Regions from separate parts of the Pseudoxanthomonas sp. 68-E7 genome, predicted to be linked through region 1. Evidence: riboswitches for the same ligand, from Rfam matches in the RefSeq annotation. Region 1 holds a riboswitch; the other holds the start of a gene.

What was found. A riboswitch is a leader RNA that binds a small molecule or an ion and turns the genes downstream of it on or off. The one in region 1 is predicted to bind glycine.
Region 2: linked by a shared signal. The riboswitch ahead of gcvP (aminomethyl-transferring glycine dehydrogenase) and the one ahead of AC3DE2_RS00925 (trimeric intracellular cation channel family protein) in region 1 are both predicted to bind glycine.

What each region holds. Positions count from the first base shown of each region.
Region 1 covers NZ_JBYMTI010000001.1:192,662-197,439, forward strand. Annotated here, with positions in the region: gene groL (chaperonin GroEL) at 1-858, shown strand, start outside; gene AC3DE2_RS00920 (3-deoxy-7-phosphoheptulonate synthase) at 1,199-2,272, shown strand; gene AC3DE2_RS00925 (trimeric intracellular cation channel family protein) at 2,460-3,077, opposite strand; glycine riboswitch at 3,188-3,279, opposite strand; glycine riboswitch at 3,294-3,382, opposite strand; gene AC3DE2_RS00930 (GNAT family N-acetyltransferase) at 3,438-3,944, shown strand; gene AC3DE2_RS00935 (acyltransferase family protein) at 4,319-4,778, opposite strand, start outside.
Region 2 covers NZ_JBYMTI010000006.1:257,659-262,436, forward strand. Annotated here, with positions in the region: gene gcvP (aminomethyl-transferring glycine dehydrogenase) at 1-2,086, opposite strand, end outside; glycine riboswitch at 2,139-2,251, opposite strand; gene AC3DE2_RS16045 (VOC family protein) at 2,417-2,875, shown strand; gene AC3DE2_RS16050 (multidrug effflux MFS transporter) at 2,872-4,128, shown strand; gene AC3DE2_RS16055 (hypothetical protein) at 4,150-4,578, shown strand; gene AC3DE2_RS16060 (metal-dependent hydrolase) at 4,631-4,778, opposite strand, start outside.

The sequences.
Region 1 (4,778 bases):
TTGGTGGTCAACACCATCCGCGGCATCGTCAAGGTCGTGGCCGTGAAGGCCCCGGGCTTCGGCGACCGTCGCAAGGCGATGCTGGAAGACATGGCCGTGCTGACCGGCGGCACCGTGATCTCCGAGGAAGTGGGCCTGTCGCTGGAGAAGGCCACCATCAAGGATCTGGGCCGCGCCAAGAAGGTGCAGGTCTCGAAGGAGAACAGCACCATCATCGACGGCGCCGGCGACACCGCCGCCATCGAAGCCCGCATCAAGCAGATCAAGGCGCAGATCGAAGAGACCTCTTCGGACTACGACCGCGAGAAGCTGCAGGAGCGCGTGGCCAAACTGGCCGGCGGCGTGGCCGTCATCAAGGTCGGTGCCGCCACCGAAGTCGAGATGAAGGAAAAGAAGGCGCGCGTCGAAGACGCCCTGCACGCCACCCGTGCGGCCGTCGAGGAAGGCGTGGTCCCGGGCGGCGGCGTCGCCCTGATCCGTGCCAAGGCCGCCATCGAAGGCCTGAAGGGCATCAACGAAGACCAGACCCACGGCATCCAGATCGCCCTGCGCGCGATGGAAGCCCCGCTGCGCGAAATCGTCACCAACGCCGGCGAAGAGCCCTCCGTGATCGTCAACAAGGTCAAGGACGGTTCGGGCAACTTCGGCTACAACGCCGCCAACGGCGAGTTCGGCGACATGGTCGAGTTCGGCATCCTGGATCCGACCAAGGTCACCCGCACCGCGCTGCAGAACGCCGCGTCCATCGCCGGCCTGATGATCACCACCGAAGCGATGGTGGCCGAGGCCCCGAAGAAGGACGAGCCGGCGATGCCGCCGGGCGGTGGCATGGGCGGCATGGGCGGCATGGATTTCTGATCCGGCTTTCCACGCGGTACCGCGACACCGGAAAACCCCGCCGCAAGGCGGGGTTTTTCTTTGGGCCACCGCAGGCTGCTCCAGTGGGAAGGGCCGGGTGCTTGCAAATGAAACATTTTGCATCGCGGCAAACCTGTGCTATCAATGCACCCTCATGAACGCAGCCCGCGCCAGCTTTTACTTTTGGTACTACTTTCCGATGCCGCTGGCGGAGGAAGGACTGCGCTCACCCTGACGAAACGTTCAGACGCATTCCCGAAAGCCGCCAGCGAACCTGGCGGCTTTTTTGCTTCCGGGGCTGGCGACATCGAAAACAGACAAACAACCTGGAGATTCCCCGATGGCGCCCCATACCGACGACCTGCGCATCCGCAAGCTGGAACCGCTCACGCCTCCCGCCGAGGTGATCGCGGAACTGCCCTGCGATGAAGCCGTATCCGAAACCGTCACCCGCAGCCGGCAGGCGCTGCACGAGATCCTGCAGGGCCGCGACGACCGCCTGGCGGTGGTGATCGGTCCCTGTTCCATCCACGATCCCATCGCCGCGATGGAGTACGCGCAGCGCCTGCGCCCCTTGCGTGATGCGCTGGGCGGGGAACTGGAAATCGTCATGCGCGTGTATTTCGAGAAGCCGCGCACCACGGTGGGCTGGAAAGGGTTGATCAACGACCCCGGCCTGGACGGCAGCTTCCGCATCAACGAAGGCCTGCGCCTGGCGCGCGGCCTGCTGCGCAACATCAATCGCCTGGGCCTGCCGGCTGGCTGCGAATACCTGGACACCACCTCGCCGCAGTACATCGCCGACCTGGTGGCATGGGGCGCGATCGGCGCACGCACCACCGAGAGCCAGATCCATCGTGAACTCGCCTCCGGCCTGTCGTGCCCGGTCGGCTTCAAGAACGGCACCGACGGCAACGTGAAGATCGCCGCCGACGCGGTCAACGCGGCTTCGCATCCGCATCATTTCCTGGCCGTCACCAAGGAAGGCCGATCGGCCATTGCCGCCACCACCGGCAATCCGGATTGCCACGTGATCCTGCGCGGCGGCAAGGCGCCGAACTACGACGCCGGCAGCGTCGAGGCGGCCAGCCGGGTGCTGGCGAAGGCCGGCCTGGCGCCGCGCCTGATGATCGACGCCAGCCACGCCAACAGCCTGAAGGATCCCGAGAACCAGCCCGCGGTCATCGAGGACATCGCCGCGCAGATCGAGGCCGGCGAGACCCGCATCATCGGCGCCATGATCGAAAGCCATCTGGTCGCCGGCCGCCAGGATCTGGTACCGGGCCAGACGCTGGCCTACGGGCAGAGCATCACTGATGGCTGCATCGGCTGGGATCGTTCGGTCGCGGTGCTGGAACGACTGGCGGCCGCGGTGCGCCGCCGCCGCGAACGCAACGTGTCGCAGGCGGCGTAACGGGAAAAATCGCGGGCCGCAGGAGTGGCCCGGGTGCGAAGGCGATCCGTCTCCCTCTCTCCGGATCGCCGGCGCAGTTCCCGGAGCCGCTCCTGCGTGGTGCGGAGGTCTTCGCCACGGTGATGTCCTTTCCTGCCACCGCGTGTGATTTGCTTGCGCGGCTTATTGGGGAAGGGCTCGCGGCCGGTCAGTGGACTTCGTCGCGGTAGACGAACTTCGGCACGTCCCAGTTGTAGCGGATCGCCATCAGCCGCAGCAGGAAGCCACCGCCCAGGCAGCCCAGCGTGGTGGTGGACTCGTTCACTCCCTCATGCAGCAGGAGCAGATACGCCGCGCCGGTGAGCAGCGACACGCTGGCATACAGTTCCTTGTGGAACAGCAGCGGGATTTCATTGCAGAGCACGTCGCGCAGGACACCGCCGAAGGTGCCGGTGAGCATGCCGGCGATCACCACGATCACCGGCGCGTGCCCGGCCTCGCGCGCGATCGCGCAGCCGATCAGGGTGAAGGCGACCAGGCCCAGCGCATCCAGCCACAGGAAGGCCTGGCGCAGGTGGTGCATCCAGCGGGCGACGAAGGTGGCGACGATGGCTGCGCCAATCGTGTAGCCCAGGTACTCGGGATGCTTGACCCAGCCCAGGGGATAGTGGCCCAGCACGATGTCACGCAGTGAACCGCCGCCGAGCGCGGTGACCGAGGCGATGATGACGACGCCGAACAGATCCATCCGCCGGCGGCCGGCGGACAGCGCGCCGGTCATGGCTTCGGCGGTGATGGCGACGAGGTAGATCAGGGACAGCAACATGTCGGGTATCCGGCAGGAAAGTGGCCGGAACCGGCGTGGGTGCGCACGCGGCAGCCACGCGCCAGGGGCGCGCGGGGCAAGGCGCTCGCATCAAGACCGGAATCCGGTGCCGCTCCCGCTGTCCTTTTGCCTGAGAGTTCGGCGGCGTGGGCCGCTTGCCCCTTCGGCGGGTCATCGAAGACCTCTCTCCAGATCGGCGTGGGTGGACGCAGTGGATGGCTGCCGACGGCAACCGGGCCTGAGCGATTATGGGAGCCTGCGCCTTCGGCGGGAGCCGCGTGGCTCCACTCTCCTGCATCCGGCGCGCACTTTAGCAGAGCCGGATGTGAAAATGCCGGCTCCGTTCGTCCACCTGTCGCCATGATCGCCTACGCCCTGCGCACCGAAACGCCCTCCGACCTGCCCGCCATCCGCGCCCTGATCAGCGAGGCCTTCGCCGGCGCCGAGCACAGCAGCGGCACCGAGGCGGCGATAGTCGACGCCCTGCGCGCGCGCGCCGAACTGAGCCTGGCGCTGCTGGCGGAACAGGGCGGCCGGGTGATCGGACATGTGGCGTTTTCGCCGGTGGTCATCGACGACGGCGCAGCCGGCTGGTACGGACTGGGACCGGTGGCGGTGGCGCCGGATCGACAGGGCGTGGGCGTCGGTGCCGCGCTGATCGAAGCCGGCTTGGCCCGGCTGCGCCAGGCCGGCGCGGGTGGCTGCGTGGTGCTGGGGGATCCCGGTTACTACGCGCGCTTCGGATTCGCGCACGACGCCGCGTTGCGCTACGAAGGCGCGCCGGCCGAATACTTCATGGCGCTGACCTTCGATGGCAGTCGTCCGCAGGGCGCGGTGAGTTACAGCCTGGCGTTCGAGGCTTCCTGACGAAGTCGCCGGCAGGCGCGCGTCCTGCTGCGGTTCGGAAAAATGGCATCCATCCGCGGATGCCGCATCTCCGCCTTCCTTTGCTTCGCCCTTCGGAGAAGGGGGATTGAGGGGATTTGTGCTCAGCCCCAAAAGCAAATCCCCCGTCGCCCGCTGCGCGGACGCCCGCCCTCTTTTTTAAAGGGGGCTAAAAGAGCACTGGAAGTGCTCTGCTTTTCCTCCCCCTTCGAAGAAGGGGGACCGAGGGGGATTTGCTCTCCGCGCCAAAAACAAACCCACCGTCACCTGCCACGCCGGGACCCGCTCCTTTTCACTTTCAACATCCGAATGGCGGGTCAAGAGGGTCATGAAGGACGTCAACCCGCAACAGCGCTTCAGCGGTATTCCAACCCGCGCGGCTTGCGCCGCCCGTTGAGCCAGGCGCCGATGAAGCTGTTGCGTACCAGCAGGTCGTAGCTTGACAGCAGCAGCGCCATCGAAACCAACAAGACCACCAGGAACTCCACGAACCACGGCCATTGCACGCGCGACATCGCCACCTGCATCGCCATCACCACCGGCAGGTGCGCGAAATAGATCCAGTACGAAGCATCGGCCAGGTAGCGGCGAATCCGGCTGTGTCCGGACAGGAAGCGCAGCCCCATGCCAACCAGGGCGAAGCTCCAGCTCCAGCCGGCGATGGAATAGGCCACCGCGTAGGCCAGCGTAACCATGTCCCGGGGCGCGGCGACCAGTTGCGGCGCAAGCCCGATGTGCAGCATGCAGCCGATGGTCGCCACGACCGCAATCGCCAGGTGCAGTGGCCAGTGGCCGGCCCAGCCCCGCAACAGTTGC
Region 2 (4,778 bases), on a different contig from region 1:
CGCCGACCAGCGCGTTCATGTTGGCGCCGTCGGTGTACACCTGGCCGCCATGCTGGTGGATGATGTTGCAGATCTCCACCACGTCCTCTTCGAACACGCCGTGGGTGGAGGGGTAGGTCATCATGATCGCGGCCAGGCGATCGCTGTACTTCTCGGCGGCGCGGCGGATGTCCTCGACATCGACGTTGCCGTTGCTGTCGCACTTGGTGACCACCACCTGCATGCCGCACATCTGCGCGCTGGCCGGGTTTGTGCCGTGCGCGGATTCGGGAATCAGGCAGATGTCGCGCTTGGCCTCGCCGCGCGAGCGGTGGTAGGCGCGGATGGCCAGCAGGCCGGCGTACTCGCCCTGCGCGCCGGAGTTGGGCTGCAGGCTGACCGAGTCGTAGCCGGTGCATTCGACCAGCATGGCTTCCAGGCCGTCGATCAGTTCCTTGTAGCCCTGCGCCTGGTCGGCGGGCGCCAGCGGATGCAGGTTGCCGAACTCCGGCCAGGTCACCGGGATCATCTCGGCGGTGGCGTTGAGCTTCATGGTGCAGCTGCCCAGCGGGATCATGGTGCGATCCATCGCCAGATCCTTGTCAGCGAGCGCGCGCATGTAGCGCAGCAGCTCGTGCTCGCTGTGGTGGGTGTTGAACACCGGGTGGGTCAGGAACGCGCTGGTGCGGCGCAGGGCTTCCGGAATCAGCGACGGCGCGGTGGCGTCCAGCGCGTCGATGGTCGGCAGGGAGGCGCCGGGATTGGCGAACACGCTCCACAGCGCTTCCACGTCGGCGCGGGTGGTGGTTTCGTCCAGCGAGATGCACAGCGAGCCGTTGCCGCGCACGCGCAGGTTGATGCGGGCCAGTTTGGCGCGGGCCAGGATCGCCTGGGCGGCGTCGCCGGCGTCGATGCACAGGGTGTCGAACGCACTGGCATGCACGGACGCATGGCCGAGCGAGCGCAGGCCTTCGGCGAGGATGGCGGTCAGGCGGGCCACCCGGCTGGCGATGCGGGTCAGGCCTTCCGGACCGTGGTAGACCGCGTACATCGAGGCCATCACCGCCAGCAGCACCTGCGCGGTGCAGATGTTGGAGGTGGCCTTCTCGCGGCGGATGTGCTGCTCGCGGGTCTGCAGGGTCAGGCGGTAGGCGGGATTGCCGTCGGCGTCCACCGACACGCCGATCAGGCGGCCAGGCATGGAGCGCTTGTAGGCGTCGCGGCAGGCCATGAAGGCCGCGTGCGGGCCGCCGAAGCCGAACGGCACGCCGAAGCGCTGGGTGTTGCCGACCACGATGTCGGCGCCCATTTCGCCCGGGGTCTTGAGCAGGGTCAGCGCCAGCAGATCGGTGGCCATGACGAACAGCGCCTGGTGGCCATGGATGATCTCCGCGTCGCGGCCCCATTCCTCCAGCCAGCCGCTGGAGGCAGGGTACTGCACCAGCACGCCGAAGTAGTCGCCGGCGGCCAGCTTTTCATGGAACGCGTCGGTCGACCGCACGATCTCGACGGTCAGGCCGAGCGGTTCGGCGCGGGTCTGCAGCACTTCGATCGTCTGCGGATGGGTATCGCCGGCGACCAGGAACACGTTGGATTTGGACTTGGCCGAGCGCTTGGCCAGGGTCATCGCCTCGGCGGCGGCGGTGGCTTCGTCCAGCAGCGAGGCGCTGGCGATTTCCATGCCGGTCAGGTCGGTGATCATGGTCTGGAAGTTGATCAGCGCTTCCATGCGGCCCTGCGAGATTTCCGCCTGGTACGGGGTGTAGGCGGTGTACCAGGCCGGGTTCTCCAGGATGTTGCGCAGGATCACCTTGGGGGTGTGGGTGCCGTAGTAGCCCTGGCCGATGAAGCTCCTGAACACCTGGTTCTTGTCGGCGACGGCGCGGATCTTGGCCAGCGCTTCCTCTTCGGTCATCGCGGCGGGCAGGGCCAGCGGCGCGGCGGACTTGATGTTGGCCGGGACGATGGCGTCGGTCATCGCCTCCAGCGAGTCGTGGCCGACCACGCGCAGCATGTGCGCGATTTCGGCATCGTTGGGACCGATGTGGCGGGCGATGAAAGCGTCGTGGTGCTCGAGATCGCGAAGCGAGGACGGAGTCTGGGACATGGGCAGGGGCATCCGGAAAAGGCATGAAGCCGGGCGTGCGAAGTGCGCACGTGGGTGCCCCTCTGTCCTTTTGCCTGAGAGTTTGGAAGCGCCGCGGACGAGGTCGCGGGGTGCTTCGTGCCCCTTCGGCGCCGGCGCGTGGCCGATCTCTCCAGAGTGTTTGCAGCGGCGGTGGTATCGGGCCTGAGCGATTACGGGCGTTTGCGCCTTCGGCAGCGGGTTTCCCCGCTTCTCCCACCTGGTCTTGCGGCGCGGATTATAGCCTGCGGCCGCCCGCACCGTCCCGGTTGGCCTTACCATGTCCGGCTCCCCGCGCCGGCATCCCTGTTCATGAATGCGCCCCCCTTCCGACTGCTGCGCCTGGACCACGTGGTCCTGCGTGTCCGCGACCTGGCGGCCATGCGCGCCTTCTATTGCGGGGTGCTGGGCTGCGCCGTGGAGCGGGACCGGCCGGAGCTGGGCCTGCTGCAACTGCGGGCCGGGGAGTCGCTGATCGACCTGGTCCCGGTGGACGGCAAGCTGGGCCGGCTGGGCGGGGCCGCGCCGGGCGCCGGCGGCCGCAATGTCGATCATCTGTGCCTGCGGGTGGAACCCTTCGATCGCGAGGCGCTGGCGGCCTACCTGCAGGCGGCCGGGGCGAACCTGGGCGAGTTCGGCGAGCGCTATGGTGCCGACGGCATGGGGCCGTCCCAGTACCTGGAGGATCCGGAAGGCAACACGGTCGAGCTGAAGGGGCCGCCGACCTCGCCACCGGTGGATCCGTCCGCCGCCGCCGGGAGCGCGCCATGACCGGCGTCCGCAAGCTGCCGTCCAACCGCCGCCTGGCCCTGTTGCTGGGCGGGCTGGCGATGTTCGGCCCGTTCTCCATCGACACCATCTTCCCCGCGTTCAATGCGATGGGTTCGCAGCTGGGCGTGGACAAGCTGGCGATGCAGCAGGTGATCAGCGTGTACCTGCTGACCTATGCGCTGATGAGCCTGGTGCATGGTCCGCTGTCGGACGCGTTCGGCCGGCGCAAGGTGATCCTGGGCGGCCTGTTCGTGTTCCTGCTGGCCTCGATCGGCTGCGCGCTGTCGCAGGACATGGCCACGCTGCTGCTGTTCCGCGCGTTGCAGGGATTCTCCGCCGGCGTGGGCTTCATCGTCGGCCGCGCGGTGATCCGCGACGTGCTGCACGGCGACGACGCGCAGCGGCTGATGAGCCAGGTGTCGATGATTTTCGGCATCGCCCCGGCGATCGCGCCGATCATCGGCGGCTGGATCCTGGGCTGGAGCGCGTGGCCGGTGATCTTCTGGTTCCTGGCCGGCTTCTCGCTGCTGTTGCTGCTGACGGTGGGCGTGTGGTTGCCGGAGACGCATCCGCCGGAAGTGCGGGTGAAGGTCTCGCCGAAGCACCTGCTGCGCGATTACTTCGCCATCGCCCTGAATCCGCGCTTCCAGCGGCTGGCGCTGGCCGGCTCGCTGAGTTTCGGCGGCATCTTCCTGTACATCGCCTCGGCGCCCATTTTCGTGATGGATCGGCTGGGCCTGAACGAGCAGCAGTTCGCCTGGCTGTTCCTGCCCACCATCGGCGGCATGACCCTGGGCGCGTTCGTGTCCGGGCGCGCGGCCGGACGCATCAGCGGCACCCGGTTGACCCGCATCGGCTTCGCCTGCATGGGCGTGTCGACGATCGCCAACATCGCCTACAACGCGTGGGCCGGCGACGCCATCGGCATTCCGTGGGCGGTGTTGCCGATGTGCCTGTCCGCGTTCGGCGTGGCGCTGATCTTCCCGATCCTCACCCTGGCCATCCTCGACATGTATCCGCGCCAGCGTGGCGCGGCCTCGTCGCTGCAGGCCTTCAGCAACCTGCTGATCAACACCATCATCGCCGGCGTGATCTCGGCGCTGCTGAGCCGTCATGGCCTGTGGCTGGCGCTGGGCGCGGGCGTGCTCACGCTGGGCGGTTGGGTGATGTGGCGTTGGGAAGCCCATGTGAGCAAGCGCGCCGAGGCCTGCCCGAAGGAACCCGCGGCGCTGGAACCCACCGATCAAATCTGAGCTTCAATCAAGGAATCCCCGATGTCCACGAATTCAAAGGCCCGCCGCGACGCCAAGAAGCGCAAGGTGATCAAGGCGCGCAACCTGGCCCGCGCGAACGCGCCGGCGATCGAGCCGCATGCCGAACTGCGCAATCCGCAGGGTGATCTGCTGGCCGGTATCGTGCGCCAGGCCGGCGTGTGGGTGCTGGGCATGGACGGCCGCATCGCCGGCAGTTCCGACAGCGCCGCCGAAGTGCTGGCGATGATCAAGCGCGCCGCCGCGTTGCACGAGGCCAACGGCCAGCCGGTGCGCCTGGTCTATTCGGACGAACTGCGCGACACCGCGGTCATCGAAGCCGCGGCGCAGGGCATGAGCCTGGAAGATTTCGAGAAGAAGCTGGAAGCGGACATGCGCGCCGGCGGCGAAGAGGCCGATGCCGAAGCGGACGCGGCGCCCACCCAGCATTGAAGGATGTCCCCGCAGGAGCGACGTCAGTCGCGACCGGGACGCTCGGGATGCTTCATCGCGACTGACGTCGCTCCCACAGGCGGCGGGGCGCGGCGAGCGTTGCCGTCAGCAGCAGCGCCGGCAGGCCGATCCAGCGGGCCTCGGACAGCAGTACCTCCACGCCGCGCGCGCTGAAGAAGCGGTGTGCGAACGGCGATACT